Regions from separate parts of the Photobacterium sp. ABD4_091 genome, predicted to be linked through region 1. Evidence: predicted binding sites of a transcription regulator. Region 1 holds the regulator's gene; each other region holds the start of a gene.
What was found. Region 1 encodes CRP, which controls carbon source genes, mostly activating them, when cyclic AMP is high. Its sites were predicted from a motif close to TGTGANNNNNNTCACA; they were not measured.
Positions count from the first base shown of each region.

Region 1 (3,498 bases):
TAGCCCTCCCCCAACTTTCGTCCACCCTGCATTTTTGACATCCCGGCTTGACCTGACCGCCCAGCCCTGTTAATAACTCTTTCCGTTAATGTTAACGACAGGGTTTGTCATGTCTGCAAAACACCCCATTATTGCAGTAACAGGGTCCTCGGGGGCGGGAACGTCTACTACCTCCGAAGCATTCCGTAAGATGTTCAATATGATGAGCATCAATGCTGCCTGGCTTGAAGGCGACAGTTTCCACCGCTTCACCCGTCCGGAGATGGACGTCGAGATCCGCAAGGCCAAAGAGCAAGGCCGCCATATCAGCTATTTCGGCCCGCAGGCCAACGACTTCCCGTTGCTGGAAACCTTCTTCCGTCAATATGGCGAAGACGGTAGCGGCCAGTTCCGCCGCTACCTGCACACGTTTGACGAAGCTGTGCCGTACAACCAAATGCCTGGGACGTTCACCCCTTGGCAGACGCTGCCAGAAAATACCGATCTGCTGTTCTATGAGGGGCTGCACGGTGGCGTGGTCGATGGCGAAGTCAATGCTGCCCAGCATGTTGACCTGCTGATTGGCATGGTGCCGATCGTCAACCTCGAGTGGATCCAGAAGATTGTCCGGGATACCCGTGACCGGGGCCATTCCCGCGAAGCGGTGATGGAGTCCATCGTGCGCTCGATGGATGACTATCTCAATTACATCACCCCGCAGTTCTCCCGCACCCATATCAACTTCCAGCGGGTACCAACCGTCGATACCTCCAACCCGCTCAGCGCGAAGGGGATACCGAGCCTGGACGAGAGCTTTGTAGTGATCCGCTTCCGCGGGATCAAAAAAGTGGACTTCCCCTACCTGCTATCAATGATCCAGGGGTCGTTTATGTCGCGCCACAATACCCTAGTGGTACCCGGCGGCAAGATGAGCTTTGCGATGGAACTAATTATGCGGCCGCTGATCCAGCAGCTGATTGATACGGGGAAGATTGGATAAGAATATTGATGGCTAGAGCATCCTTCACTGAGTGAAGTTGCCTTTGGTCCCATAAAGCCTAATGGTTCTATGGTTCTATGGTTCTATGGTTCTATGGTTCTATGGTTCTATGGTTCTGCAGGATATCTCTTCCCACAGAACCGCAGTACCATAGGGCCTTAGTGCCGCTATGACTCTTCCACTACCTCATACGAATGGGTCATCTCAACCCCTTCGCCCAGCATCAGACATACCGAGCAGTACTTTTCCAGCGAATCGGCGACAGTTTTTGCCACAACAGATTCGTCCAGGTTTTCACCGGTGACCACAAAGTGGAGGTTGGCGGTAGTAAAAATACGCGGTGCCTGCTCGCGGCGAACCGAGTTGATCTGCGCCTCACAGCCGGTAATTTTCTGTCCCGCTGACTTGAGCCCGTCAACCACATCCACCGAGCTACAGCCACCAGCTGCCATCAAAACCAGCTCCATCGGGCTTGGTGCTTTTTCGCCACCATTACCGTCCATGACCACGCTATGGCCGGAATTTGACTGTCCCAGGAAGGTCATATTTTCGACCCATTTGACTCGTGATTGCATTGCTTTCTCCTTACAACTTTTACGGGCTTTCGGCACTATCTAGCAACTGTGTGATCATGTGCACACTTATGACTACAAAATGGCCTTTTCACATAGATCAATATCAAGAAAAGCGCGCCGAAAAAAGATAAAATCTGAACTAATTATTCACGTGAGCTTGCAGCCCAGCGGTTGACTGAATATCCTAAACGACGAACTAATTATGGTTAGGCCCAGCCGCATTTTGAAGGACGTCGTTGTTGGGCAACAAACGCAGAGGAAGTTAGTAATATGGTTCCAGGTAAACCTCAAACAGATCCAACTCTAGAGTGGTTTCTTTCCCATTGCCACATTCACAAATACCCTTCAAAGAGTACTTTGATCCACGCGGGTGAAAAAGCAGAGACGCTCTACTACATCGTCAAAGGTTCTGTTGCGGTCCTGATCAAGGATGAAGAAGGTAAGGAGATGATCCTGTCTTACCTAAACCAAGGTGACTTCATCGGTGAATTAGGCCTATTTGAAGAAGGCCAGGAGCGTACTGCCTGGGTTCGTGCTAAGACCCCTTGTGAAGTCGCTGAGATTTCTTTCAAGAAGTTCCGCCAGCTTATCCAGGTTAACCCAGACATCCTGATGCGCCTATCTGCGCAAATGGCTAGCCGCCTGCAGGTGACAAGCCAGAAAGTGGGTGACTTGGCATTCCTGGACGTAACAGGCCGCATCGCACAGACACTATTGAACCTGGCTAAACAGCCGGATGCAATGACACACCCTGATGGTATGCAGATCAAGATCACTCGCCAGGAAATCGGCCAAATCGTTGGCTGTTCCCGTGAGACTGTAGGTCGTATCTTGAAGATGCTGGAAGAGCAGAACCTGATTTCTGCCCACGGCAAAACCATTGTTGTTTACGGTACTCGCTAAGCCATTAGCTAGCCGTAATACACACCGATCCCCAAAAGCCGCTTCGTGCGGCTTTTTTATTCTCCGCAACACGCCCGTTCCAGTATTCCCGCTTCAACATTCACATTTCATGCTTTAAGGGTATTAATGTCTACGGCATCACTGTTTTTGTGCTTGTATCTACCCCACTTAGTGCTACATTGTGCATATCATCCACAGCACCTGTAATGGAATACCGGTATGGACATCGAACGCTTTTCACCACATAGCACCCATCACTTGCACCGCGGCGTCATTTCGCCCCTTCCCGATACCATTGAAATGACCGGGTTCAGTGACAGCCGCCACTACTTAGAGCAACACGATAAGGTGAAACGCCATCCGCCAGAATCCCACTTGGGCTACCCGCTCGACAGCTTCAAGCATTAATGCAGGTTTTAAATGCTAGGCTCTAAACGCTAGGTGCCAGATTTTAAAAAGGCCTGTGGCAGTCATTGCCAGAGGCCTTGAGAGCTAGAGCTTCGTCCTTGCCAGTATCACCGTCCCCCCTGCTGAGGTAGCTGGACTAGCTAACGTCGGTGCTTTCGAAAATCTTATCTGCCGACGCTTCGACAAAGCCGGTATATAGCTCACCGTCTTCTTTCGGGTAACGCTTGGCAAACTCATAGAAGCCACCGGGGATGGTATAGACCCCATCGGTAAAGCCCACCTCCACCCTGTCAGCCATGGTCGATGACTGCTCGAGCATCACTTCAGGGCTACCTTTGACCTCCCCACCAGAGCTGTTGATGTCAAACCCATTGTGTCGCAGCAGGTGATTGACCTCGGCCACTTCGGTGAACTGCTCAAGCTGGTTGAGGCTGACAGTAAAGTGGTTGGCACCGAAGCCATGGGCGGCAAGCCAGCCTGCGTATTCGCTTTCTGCCACCAACAACTCGTAGGCCGCATAATCCAAATCCCATAGCCGCCCGCCATAGAGGAAGGCCGGATCATGCATCGCCTGCTCGGGAACCTGGTCGACCAGATCCCTCACGGTCTGTTGCAACAGAGAACTGAACTGCC
Region 1 is NZ_JBSWWQ010000001.1:1,357,440-1,360,937, forward strand. Features, by position in the region: gene ACXAGQ_RS06305 (YheU family protein) at 1-3, shown strand, start outside; gene ACXAGQ_RS06310 (phosphoribulokinase) at 110-979, shown strand; gene ACXAGQ_RS06315 (OsmC family protein) at 1,147-1,554, opposite strand; gene crp (cAMP-activated global transcriptional regulator CRP) at 1,825-2,457, shown strand; gene ACXAGQ_RS06325 (hypothetical protein) at 2,677-2,865, shown strand; gene ACXAGQ_RS06330 (2-oxoadipate dioxygenase/decarboxylase family protein) at 3,002-3,498, opposite strand, start outside.

Region 2 (3,498 bases), 730 kb from region 1:
TGTTGATGGATTCCGGTTTGACCTTGCCTCGGTGCTGGCCCGGGACAGCCAGGGCCACCCGATGAAAGAGCCTCCGCTGCTGTGGTCGATCGACTCGGATCCTATCCTCTGCAGCACCAAGATCATCGCCGAGGCATGGGATGCGGCCGGGCTATACCAGGTGGGATCCTTCATCGGGGATCGCTGGAATGAATGGAACGGGAAATTCCGTGACGATGTCAGGGCGTTCTGGCGTGGGGATGCCGGCTATGTCAGCCGCTTTGCTTCACGCATATTAGGCTCGCCAGATATTTACTGCAGCCACCACCACTCGCCACACCGCTCGGTGAACTTCATCTGTGCCCATGATGGTTTTACCCTCAATGACCTAGTGAGCTACAGCGAGAAGCACAACGAGGCCAATGGTGAGGGCAACCGCGACGGTGACAACCATAACCTGTCGAGCAATTACGGGGTTGAGGGGCCAACCGCAATTGCAGAAATCGAATCGCTGCGCCACCGCCAGTGCAAGAACATGCTGGCAACCTTGTTCCTGGCGCTTGGCACCCCGATGCTCAATATGGGGGATGAAGTGCGCCGTACCCAGCAGGGCAACAATAACGCCTACTGCCAGGATAATGAGCTGAGCTGGTTTGACTGGGGGCTGGTGGATACCCACAGCGACCTGCTGCGCTTTGTTACCCTGCTTAGCCAGTTGCGCACCGCCGAGCCGACCATTGACTGGAACATGCATATGTCACTCAACTCGGTACTGGAAGATGTCGGGATCCGCTGGCACGGGGTCTTGCCTGAGCAGCCGGATTGGTCGGAAAATTCCCATTCCATTGCACTGACGGTATATCACCCGATCACCCAGGATGAGCTTTACGTGATTTGTAATGCCTTCTGGGATCCGCTCGAGTTTACCCTGCCGGATCGCCATTGCAGTGATTGGCATCTGGTGATCAACACCGCCAAGTCGTCTCCCCATGATATCTATCCTATCGATGAAGCGCCGTTATATACCCGTGATACTATACTGGCGACCGGGCGTAGCATGATCGTCATGGTCGCTAAGTCCACACAACAACAGGAAGAAGACTGCCATGATGTCGTTGATTAAGCGTGGGGTAGCGGCGTACGACCGCTGGTGTGAAAAAATGGGGCTGGTGCCCGAGAACCGCCGCTGCTGTGCACCGGTGCGTTATGACACCGATGATCCGCGCCACCCTGCTAACAAGCAGCAGGCGCCAAAGCGCTGTTCAGCGCAGGCCAAACCGCATGCTGATTGACAGCCATTGCCACTTCGACTTTGCGCCGTTTTGTGATGACCCTGAGTATTACTTGGGGTTATCACACAAGGCGGGGGTTGAAAAAATAGTTATCCCGGCTGTCGGCCAGCGCAACTGGCAGGCGGTTCGCAAGCTGGCTGGGCGCTTTCCCTGCCTGTATTTTGGCTTGGGTTTGCATCCCTTTTTTAGCGCTGAGCATGATGCTAATACATTGAATCAACTCGAGTCTGAACTGGCTGCTGAGGCCACGCTGCGGGGCCGCAATGATTCACGTTGCGTTGCTGTCGGGGAATGTGGGCTAGACTTTGCCATTGCGGATGCCGACCAAAATCAACAGGTTTCGGTATTAGCAGCCCAGTTACAGCTGGCCAACCGCTTTGATTTGCCGGTCATTTTGCATTGCCGCAAAGCGTTCCCTGAATTAATGCGGGTTTTGAGGCAAAACGTGCCGATTGCGGGTGGGGTGTACCACGGATTTAGCGGCAGCTATCAACAAGCCACGCAGCTTATTGATCTAGGTATCAAAATTGGTGTCGGGGGAACGATTACATATCGCCGTGCCAATAAGACTCGCAATACAATAGCAGCACTGCCACTGGATGCATTGCTGCTGGAAACGGACGCACCAGACATGCCAGTTGCTGGGTTTCAGGGAGAGCCAAACCGACCCGATCGGTTAGTGAATGTGCTGCATGAACTTGCAGCGATCAGAACGGAAAGCGAACAGATCATTAAGCAGGCAACTAGCTTAACCACTGCTGAACTTTTCCGTATCCGGGTGTGAACAGACATCACAAAATAAACGTTTGCGTAAAACGTTTGCGTGAAACTGTGATGGAGCTCACGTTTGGAATTGAACTTTCACTCTCTTTCCTTGCAAAGTGTGAGGTCGGCGTTATTTTATCCGCCGCAGCATGAGTATAATGCGCCGGACTCTTAATGAGCCGAATTGTCGAGACGCCAAACTTAACTAAAGGGAAGCCATAAACTATGAGCATGTTTATGAGCCTGGTTGGGATGGCAGTACTGCTAGGTCTTGCAGTGCTACTATCTGATAACCGTAAAGCTATCAATCTACGTACTGTGGGTGGTGCATTTGCCATCCAATTCTGTTTGGGTGCATTTGTTCTTTATGTACCTGTTGGCCGTGACGTGCTATATGGCATGTCTACAGCTGTTGCCAACGTTATCGCCTACGGTAACGACGGTATCAACTTCCTATTCGGTGGCCTGACTTCAGACAAAATGTTTGAAGTATTCGGTGGTGGCGGCTTCGTGTTTGCCCTACGCGTACTACCAGTAATCGTTTTCTTCTCTGCACTGATCAGCGTACTTTACTACCTGGGTATCATGCAGGTTGTGATCAACATCCTAGGTGGTGGTCTACAGAAAGCGCTAGGTACTTCACGTGCCGAATCAATGTCTGCAACAGCTAACATCTTCGTTGGTCAAACGGAAGCACCTTTGGTTATCCGTCCGTTCGTACCAAAAATGACTCAGTCTGAGCTGTTCGCGGTAATGTGTGGTGGTCTGGCGTCTGTAGCGGGTGGTGTACTTGCGGGTTACGCATCTATGGGTGTTCCTCTAGAGTACCTAATCGCCGCTTCATTCATGGCAGCTCCTGGTGGTCTTCTATTTGCTAAGATCATCAAGCCTGAAACTGAAGAAGCTGTAGAGCAGCTAGCAAGCGACGCAACAGAAGGCGACGACAAGCCAGCGAACGTTATCGACGCAGCGGCAGCGGGTGCATCTTCTGGTATGCAGCTAGCACTAAACGTTGGTGCAATGCTTCTAGCATTCATCGGTCTAATCGCGCTAATCAACGGTATGCTAGGTGGCATCGGTGGTTGGTTCGGTATGCCTGAGCTGACGCTAGAGCTTATCCTGGGTTATGTATTCTCTCCTCTTGCATTCCTAATCGGTGTGCCGTGGTCAGAAGCAACCATCGCTGGTTCTTTCATCGGTCAGAAGCTGGTAGTTAACGAATTCGTTGCTTACCTGAACTTTGCCCCATACCTAGCGGAAGGCGCTGAGGTTGTTCTTTCTCCTAAGACTGAAGCAATCATCTCGTTCGCTCTATGTGGTTTCGCAAACCTATCTTCAGTAGCAATCCTACTGGGTGGTCTAGGTGGTCTGGCGCCAAGCCGTCGCCACGATATCGCACGCTTCGGTATGAAAGCTGTTGCCGCTGGTACGCTTTCTAACCTGATGTCTGCAACTATCGCAG
Region 2 is NZ_JBSWWQ010000001.1:2,083,943-2,087,440, forward strand. Features, by position in the region: gene glgX (glycogen debranching protein GlgX) at 1-1,102, shown strand, start outside; gene ACXAGQ_RS09630 (DUF5363 family protein) at 1,086-1,271, shown strand; gene ACXAGQ_RS09635 (TatD family hydrolase) at 1,261-2,055, shown strand; gene ACXAGQ_RS09640 (NupC/NupG family nucleoside CNT transporter) at 2,262-3,498, shown strand, end outside.
Region 2: the regulator CRP is predicted to act here: its motif matches at 2,102-2,117, upstream of ACXAGQ_RS09640 (NupC/NupG family nucleoside CNT transporter).

Region 3 (3,498 bases), 300 kb from region 1:
TGGAAGTGCTGAGCCGGGTGCTCAAGCGCATCGAGCAGGTGAGAGACGTCGCCGAGGCGAAAAGACTACACTAAGCACTATTAAAATTGACGACAAAAGCGGGAGCCAAGGCTGCCGCTTTTTCTTTTTGCAGACAGAGATGAATCCTATGAGTAAATCACAACGCCCTATCGAACAACTGGTGGAGATCATGGCCAAGCTGCGTGATCCGGACAATGGCTGCCCGTGGGATCTGAAGCAGACCTTCGCCACCATCGTGCCGCATACCTTGGAAGAAGCCTACGAAGTGGCCGATGCGATTGAGCAGCAGAACTGGGAGGATGTCCGTGAAGAGCTGGGCGACCTGCTGTTCCAAGTGATTTTCTACAGCCAGCTCGGCAAGGAGCAGGGGCTGTTTGATTTTGATGATGTGGTTGAGGGGATCAACGAAAAACTCACTCGCCGTCATCCCCATGTGTTTGCCGATACTGAGTTTGCCAACGAGGCGGACATCAACGCCAACTGGGAAGCGGAGAAAGCCAAGGAGCGATCAGCGAAAGGGGAGGATAGCAGTGTCCTTGCCAACATTCCGCGCGCGCTGCCAGCGCTGACCCGGGCCGATAAAATCCAGAAGCGCTGTGCCAAACATGGCTTTGATTGGGATACCCTGGGACCGGTCGTTGACAAGGTGCACGAGGAAATTGAAGAGGTAATGGAAGAAGTCATCCAAGTGTCACCTGATCAGGCTAAAGTCGAAGAAGAAATGGGTGATTTGTTGTTTGCTGTTGCCAATTTCAGTCGTCATGTACAGGTCAAACCGGAAGTGGCCCTGCAACGTGCCAACCAAAAATTCGAGCGCCGTTTTCGCGAAGTGGAGAAAACTGTGCTAGAAAGAGGAATGCGCCTCGACGAATGCACCCTCGAATATCTGGATGCGATCTGGGATGAGGTCAAGCGTAACGAGCTGAAGACAAAGTAGGCTAGGTGGAGAGGATAGTAGCGCTCGGACGAAGGAATGGTCAAAGGATAGTCACCTAGTTTAGTAGATTTGATTTGAAACAAAAAAAAACCAAACGTGCTGTGATAGTTTTCACGTTGTGGCAATAAAGTGTGTCTGGTATACTAATTTCCCGTCCAGATACTTTTTATATCCTCTATACCAATCTTCCAGGTAAAACATGACAACGAATTACATTTTTGTTACGGGCGGGGTCGTATCCTCACTAGGTAAAGGTATTGCTGCAGCATCGCTGGCGGCTATTCTAGAAGCACGTGGTCTAAAAGTGACCATGATGAAGCTAGACCCTTACATCAACGTTGACCCAGGCACAATGAGCCCGATTCAGCATGGTGAAGTATTCGTAACGGAAGACGGTGCAGAGACTGACCTTGACCTAGGTCACTATGAGCGTTTCATCCGTACCAAGATGACTAAGCGCAACAACTTCACTGCGGGACGTGTTTACGCTGATGTACTGCGTAAAGAGCGTCGTGGTGACTACCTAGGTGCAACGATTCAGGTTATCCCACACATCACCAACGCGATCAAAGAGCGTGTTATTGCTGGTGCAGAAGGCCACGACGTTGCTATCGTCGAAGTAGGCGGCACAGTAGGTGATATCGAATCTCTACCATTTATGGAAGCTATCCGTCAGCTAGCTGTAGAACTAGGCCGCGAGCGCGCTATGTTCATGCACCTGACACTAGTACCATACCTGGCAGCGGCTGGCGAAGTGAAAACTAAGCCAACCCAGCATTCTGTGAAAGAGCTGCTTTCTATCGGTATTCAGCCAGACATCCTGGTATGTCGTTCTGACCGTATGATCCCTGCTAACGAGCGTGCCAAGATTGCACTGTTCTGTAATGTTCAGGAAAAAGCCGTTATTTCAATGAAAGACGTAGATTCCATCTACAAGATCCCACAGCTTATCAAGGCTCAGGGTCTTGATGACTTGGTATGTCAGCGTTTCGGCATTACAGCACCGGAAGCTGATCTTTCTGAGTGGGAACAGGTGATCTACGAAGAAGCTAACCCAACTGCCGAAGTTGTTATCGGTATGGTGGGTAAGTACATCGAACTACCAGATGCGTACAAGTCAGTGAACGAAGCTCTGAAGCATGCAGGCCTGAAGAACCGCCTATCTGTTAAGATCAAGTACGTTGACTCGCAAGATGTCGAAAGCAAAGGCGAAGAAGCGCTGCAAGGCCTTGACGCTATCTTGGTTCCTGGTGGCTTCGGCGGCCGTGGTGTAGAAGGCAAGATCCTAACTGCACAGTACGCCCGTGAAAACAAAATTCCTTACCTTGGCATCTGCCTGGGTATGCAGGTGGCATTGATTGAATTCGCACGTAATGTTGCGGGTCTTGAGGGCGCTCACTCTACCGAGTTTAACGCTGATACCAAGAACCCGGTTGTTGGCCTGATCACTGAGTGGGTTGATGGCGAAGGCAACGTTGAAGAGCGTACCGAAAAATCTGACCTTGGCGGTACTATGCGTCTTGGTTCTCAGCTATGTCACTTGGCTGAAGGTTCGAAAGCGCGTGAACTATACGGTAACCCAACGATTCATGAGCGTCACCGTCACCGCTACGAAGTAAACAACAACCTACTTCCTCAACTAGAGAAAGCAGGTCTGAAAATTTCTGGTCTGTCTGCAGACAAGAAGTTGGTGGAAATCATCGAGATCCCGAACCACCCATGGTTTGTGGCCGCTCAGTTCCACCCTGAGTTCACCTCTACGCCTCGCGATGGCCACCCTCTATTTGAAGGCTTCGTGAAAGCGGCTGGTGCAAACCAGCGCGGTGAGCTTAACAAGTAAGGATTACGGATAGCTGTGGCAGTGATGGCTGCAGCTATTTTTTTAGCTTTTAATTTGAAGATAAAGCAAGAGGAAACACAATGTCTAAGATCGTTAAAGTTCTAGGTCGTGAAATCATTGACTCACGTGGTAACCCAACTGTTGAAGCTGAAGTTCACCTAGAAGGCGGTTTCGTAGGTATGGCTGCTGCACCATCTGGTGCATCAACTGGTTCTCGTGAAGCTCTTGAGCTACGCGACGGTGACAAGTCTCGTTTCCTAGGTAAAGGCGTTCTTAAAGCTGTTGAAGCTGTGAACGGCCCAATCGCGGAAGCTCTAGTAGGTAAAGACGCTAAAGCACAAGCTGAAATCGACCAGATCATGCTTGACCTAGACGGCACTGAAAACAAATCTAACTTCGGTGCAAACGCAATCCTAGCTGTATCTCTAGCGAACGCTAAAGCAGCAGCTGCTGCTAAAGGCATGCCTCTATACGAGCACATTGCTGAGCTAAACGGTACTGCTGGTCAGTTCTCTATGCCTCTACCAATGATGAACATCATCAACGGTGGTGAGCACGCTGATAACAACGTTGACATCCAAGAGTTCATGATCCAGCCAGTTGGCGCTAAGACTCTTAAAGAAGGTCTACGTATCGGTGCTGAAGTATTCCACAACCTAGCTAAAGTTCTTAAGTCTAAAGGCATGAGCACTGCTGTTGG
Region 3 is NZ_JBSWWQ010000001.1:1,059,228-1,062,725, reverse strand. Features, by position in the region: gene relA (GTP diphosphokinase) at 1-74, shown strand, start outside; gene mazG (nucleoside triphosphate pyrophosphohydrolase) at 149-958, shown strand; gene ACXAGQ_RS04790 (CTP synthase) at 1,158-2,798, shown strand; gene eno (phosphopyruvate hydratase) at 2,879-3,498, shown strand, end outside.
Region 3: the regulator CRP is predicted to act here: its motif matches at 1,059-1,074, upstream of ACXAGQ_RS04790 (CTP synthase).

Region 4 (3,498 bases), 740 kb from region 1:
CGGTGATATGAGTCACCTTGAACTGCTCATTCTGAACATCCAAGATCATACGGATACTGTGGAAGTAGATTTTCCAGTCAGTATCATTCAGCGCCGGGCCATTGTTGGTCAGCGTCAGGTTGATCAAGTCACACGATGCCCACTCAGCGGCCAGTTCACGGCATTTCAGTCCTTCGTTTGCCCCATGATTGGTGACCACTTGGTAATTCATTCCCAAGTTAGCAGCCAATGCATCGGCGACTTGCTGATCGGCCTGAGTATTTGAGCGGGTTGAATCTGAAGCACAACCTGTTGCTGCCATTGCAACAACAGTGGCCAGTAGGCTTAATTTGAATGTTCTCACGAGTAACTCCTTATCCCGAAACCCCGAGGCAGCACCAACCATTGGTGCCCTCCCGGGCAAACAAACATAACAATGATCTGAAACCGCACGCACCAAGAGTCCCCTTGAAATCCCGGCATCGCCGGCAAGGTTGGAAGGCAGTGTAAAGCGTGTGGTATCAGGTGATTATTGAGTCTGAATCAATATCGGCCTCCGAATGGAGGCCGATAGGGTCGTTATCTATGACTTAGGATGAAGTCATTAAGGAAGTTTTACCGCTGATAGGTCTTCGTTCGGAGAAACTTTTTTCATCTCGCCAGCAACGATTTCAGCTAGTGGGCCAAGGATAACCTGCAGGTTGTTTGAACCAAGCTTAACCACACCCATTGCACCTAGTGCTTTCAGCGTTTTCTCGTCAGCAAGGCTGCTGTCTTTCAGTGTTAGACGTAGACGAGTGATACATGCATCGATGTTTTCTAGGTTAGATACGCCACCTAGTGCAACGATGTATTGCTTCGCTAGCTCACCAGTTTCCTGTGAACCACCTACCTCTGAAGAAGCTTCTTCATCGTCTTCACGACCAGGAGTCTTCAGGTTGAACTTAACGATAACGGTACGGAAGATTGCGTAGTATAGGCCGAAGAATACCAGACCCTGAACAATCAGCATGTACCAGTTTGTTGCAAGCGGGTTACGCGTTGATAGAACCATATCAACTAGACCTGCAGAGAAGCCGAAGCCAGCAATCCACTGCATTGACGCTGCGATGTATACAGAGATACCCGCTAGGAATGCGTGAAGTACGTATAGGCCTGGTGCTAGGAACATGAATGAGAATTCTAGCGGCTCAGTTACACCGGTGAAGAATGATGCGAAACCTGCTGCAATCATAATAGAAGCAACTTTTTCTTTGTTCTTCGCTTTAGCAGTGTGGTAGATAGCTAGCGCTGCACCTGGTAGACCAAACATCATGATTGGGAAGAAACCAGCCTGGTACATACCCGTTACACCTGGAGTCGCTACGCCTTCAGCAATTGACTTCGCACCACCTAGGAAGTTAGGGATATCGTTAATACCTGCTACATCGAACCAGAATACAGAGTTCAGTGCGTGGTGTAGACCCACTGGGATTAGTAGACGGTTGAAGAATGCATAGATACCTGCACCTAGCTCACCCAGACCCTGGATACCTTCACCGAATGATACTAGGCCACCGTAAACAGTTGGCCATACGTACATCAGAATGAACGCGATAAAGATACCGGCAAAAGAAGTCAAGATAGGTACAAGACGCTTACCAGAGAAGAATGCTAGCGCTTTATGAAGCTCAACATGTGAGAAGCGGTTGTAGATTTCAGCCGATACGATACCCACTAGGATACCAACGAACTGGTTATTAATCTTCCCGAAGGCTGCTGGTACTGCGCTTGCGTCAATACCCTGGATCTGAGCCACAGCACCCGGAGAAAGTAGAGTGGTAACAACAAGGAAACCAACGAAACCAGATAGTGCTGCCGCACCGTCTTTGTCTTTAGACATACCGTAAGCAACACCCACTGCAAACAGTACTGACATGTTATCGATGATCGCGGCACCTGCTTTGATCAAGAAGGCAGCAAGTGCACTGTTCGCACCCCAGCCGTTCGGATCAATCCAGTAACCAATACCCATTAGAATTGCTGCTGCAGGTAGCGTGGCGACAGGCACCATCAATGCTTTACCTACTTTTTGAAAATATCCAAGAATGTTCACCCTTAGTTCCCCCTATGGTTTTCTTAGATTCGATGTTAGGTAACTTATTTTAGCTACCCGATTAAGTTACTTGCAGTTTAAGAATTTTATTTCGCCCCGCAAATTAAAACGTCATCATTTGTGATCTTAGTCACCAGTATTGGCAATTGGCAGGCGATTTTGCTAGCTCGATCATAAAACTTATTTTATCATGCAAAACAAATGCGATATCACGCTATGATTTAACTGTAATTTAATTTTGGAATGAGGTGTCACTGTGAGACTAATCCCACTGAATGAAGCTAAAGATGTAGGTTTGTGGTCAGCTCGCTATATTGCTGATCGTATTAACAAATTTGAGCCAACAGCGGAACGTCCTTTTGTCCTGGGCCTACCAACAGGTGGCACCCCGCTAGCGACTTACAAGCGCCTAATCGAGCTTTATCAGGCCGGCGAAGTAAGCTTCAAGCATGTTGTAACCTTCAACATGGACGAATACATTGGTATTCCGGCTGACCACCCAGAGTCGTACCGTAGCTTCATGTACAACAACTTCTTCAACCACATTGATATTCAAGAAGAAAATATCAATTTGCTGAATGGTAATGCTGAAGACCACGAAGCAGAGTGCCAGCGTTACGAAGACAAAATTAAGTCCTACGGCAAAATCAACCTATTTATGGGTGGCGTGGGCAACGACGGCCACATTGCATTCAACGAGCCAGCGTCTTCACTGGCTTCTCGCACCCGTATCAAGACCCTGACTGAAGATACCCGCATCGCAAACTCCCGTTTCTTCGATGGCGATATCAACCAGGTTCCTAAGTACGCACTGACTATCGGTGTGGGTACCCTGCTAGATTCTGCGGAAATCATGATTCTGGTAACCGGCCACAACAAAGCACTTGCCCTACAGGCTGCGGTTGAAGGCTCAGTAAACCACCTATGGACAGTCTCTGCACTTCAGCTTCACCCTAAATCTCTGATTGTGTGTGATGAGCCATCAACACAAGAGTTGAAGGTGAAGACAGTGAAGTACTTCAAAGAGCTAGAAGCTGAAAATATCAAGCACCTGTAATTAAGGAGTTATTCATGTACGCGCTAACCAATTGCCGCATTTACACCGGTAGCGATGTGCTGAATAACCACGCCGTCATTATTGACGGCGTGAACATTCATGCTGTCTGCCACGAATCAGAGCTGCCTTCTGATATCGAAACCCGCGATCTAGATGGAGCCAACCTGACTCCAGGCTTCATCGACCTCCAGCTAAATGGCTGTGGCGGTGTCATGCTCAATGACGAAATCAACGCCGACACTATCCACACCATGCACCGTGCCAACCTGAAATCAGGCTGCACCAGCTTCCTGCCAACGCTGATCACCTCTTCAGACGAAGATATGAAAGCAGCCATCGCTGCCGAGCGTGACTACCAGAGCCAATA
Region 4 is NZ_JBSWWQ010000001.1:613,981-617,478, forward strand. Features, by position in the region: gene ACXAGQ_RS02560 (beta-N-acetylhexosaminidase) at 1-301, opposite strand, end outside; gene nagE (N-acetylglucosamine-specific PTS transporter subunit IIBC) at 584-2,074, opposite strand; gene nagB (glucosamine-6-phosphate deaminase) at 2,331-3,131, shown strand; gene nagA (N-acetylglucosamine-6-phosphate deacetylase) at 3,146-3,498, shown strand, end outside.
Region 4: the regulator CRP is predicted to act here: its motif matches at 2,194-2,209, upstream of nagE (N-acetylglucosamine-specific PTS transporter subunit IIBC).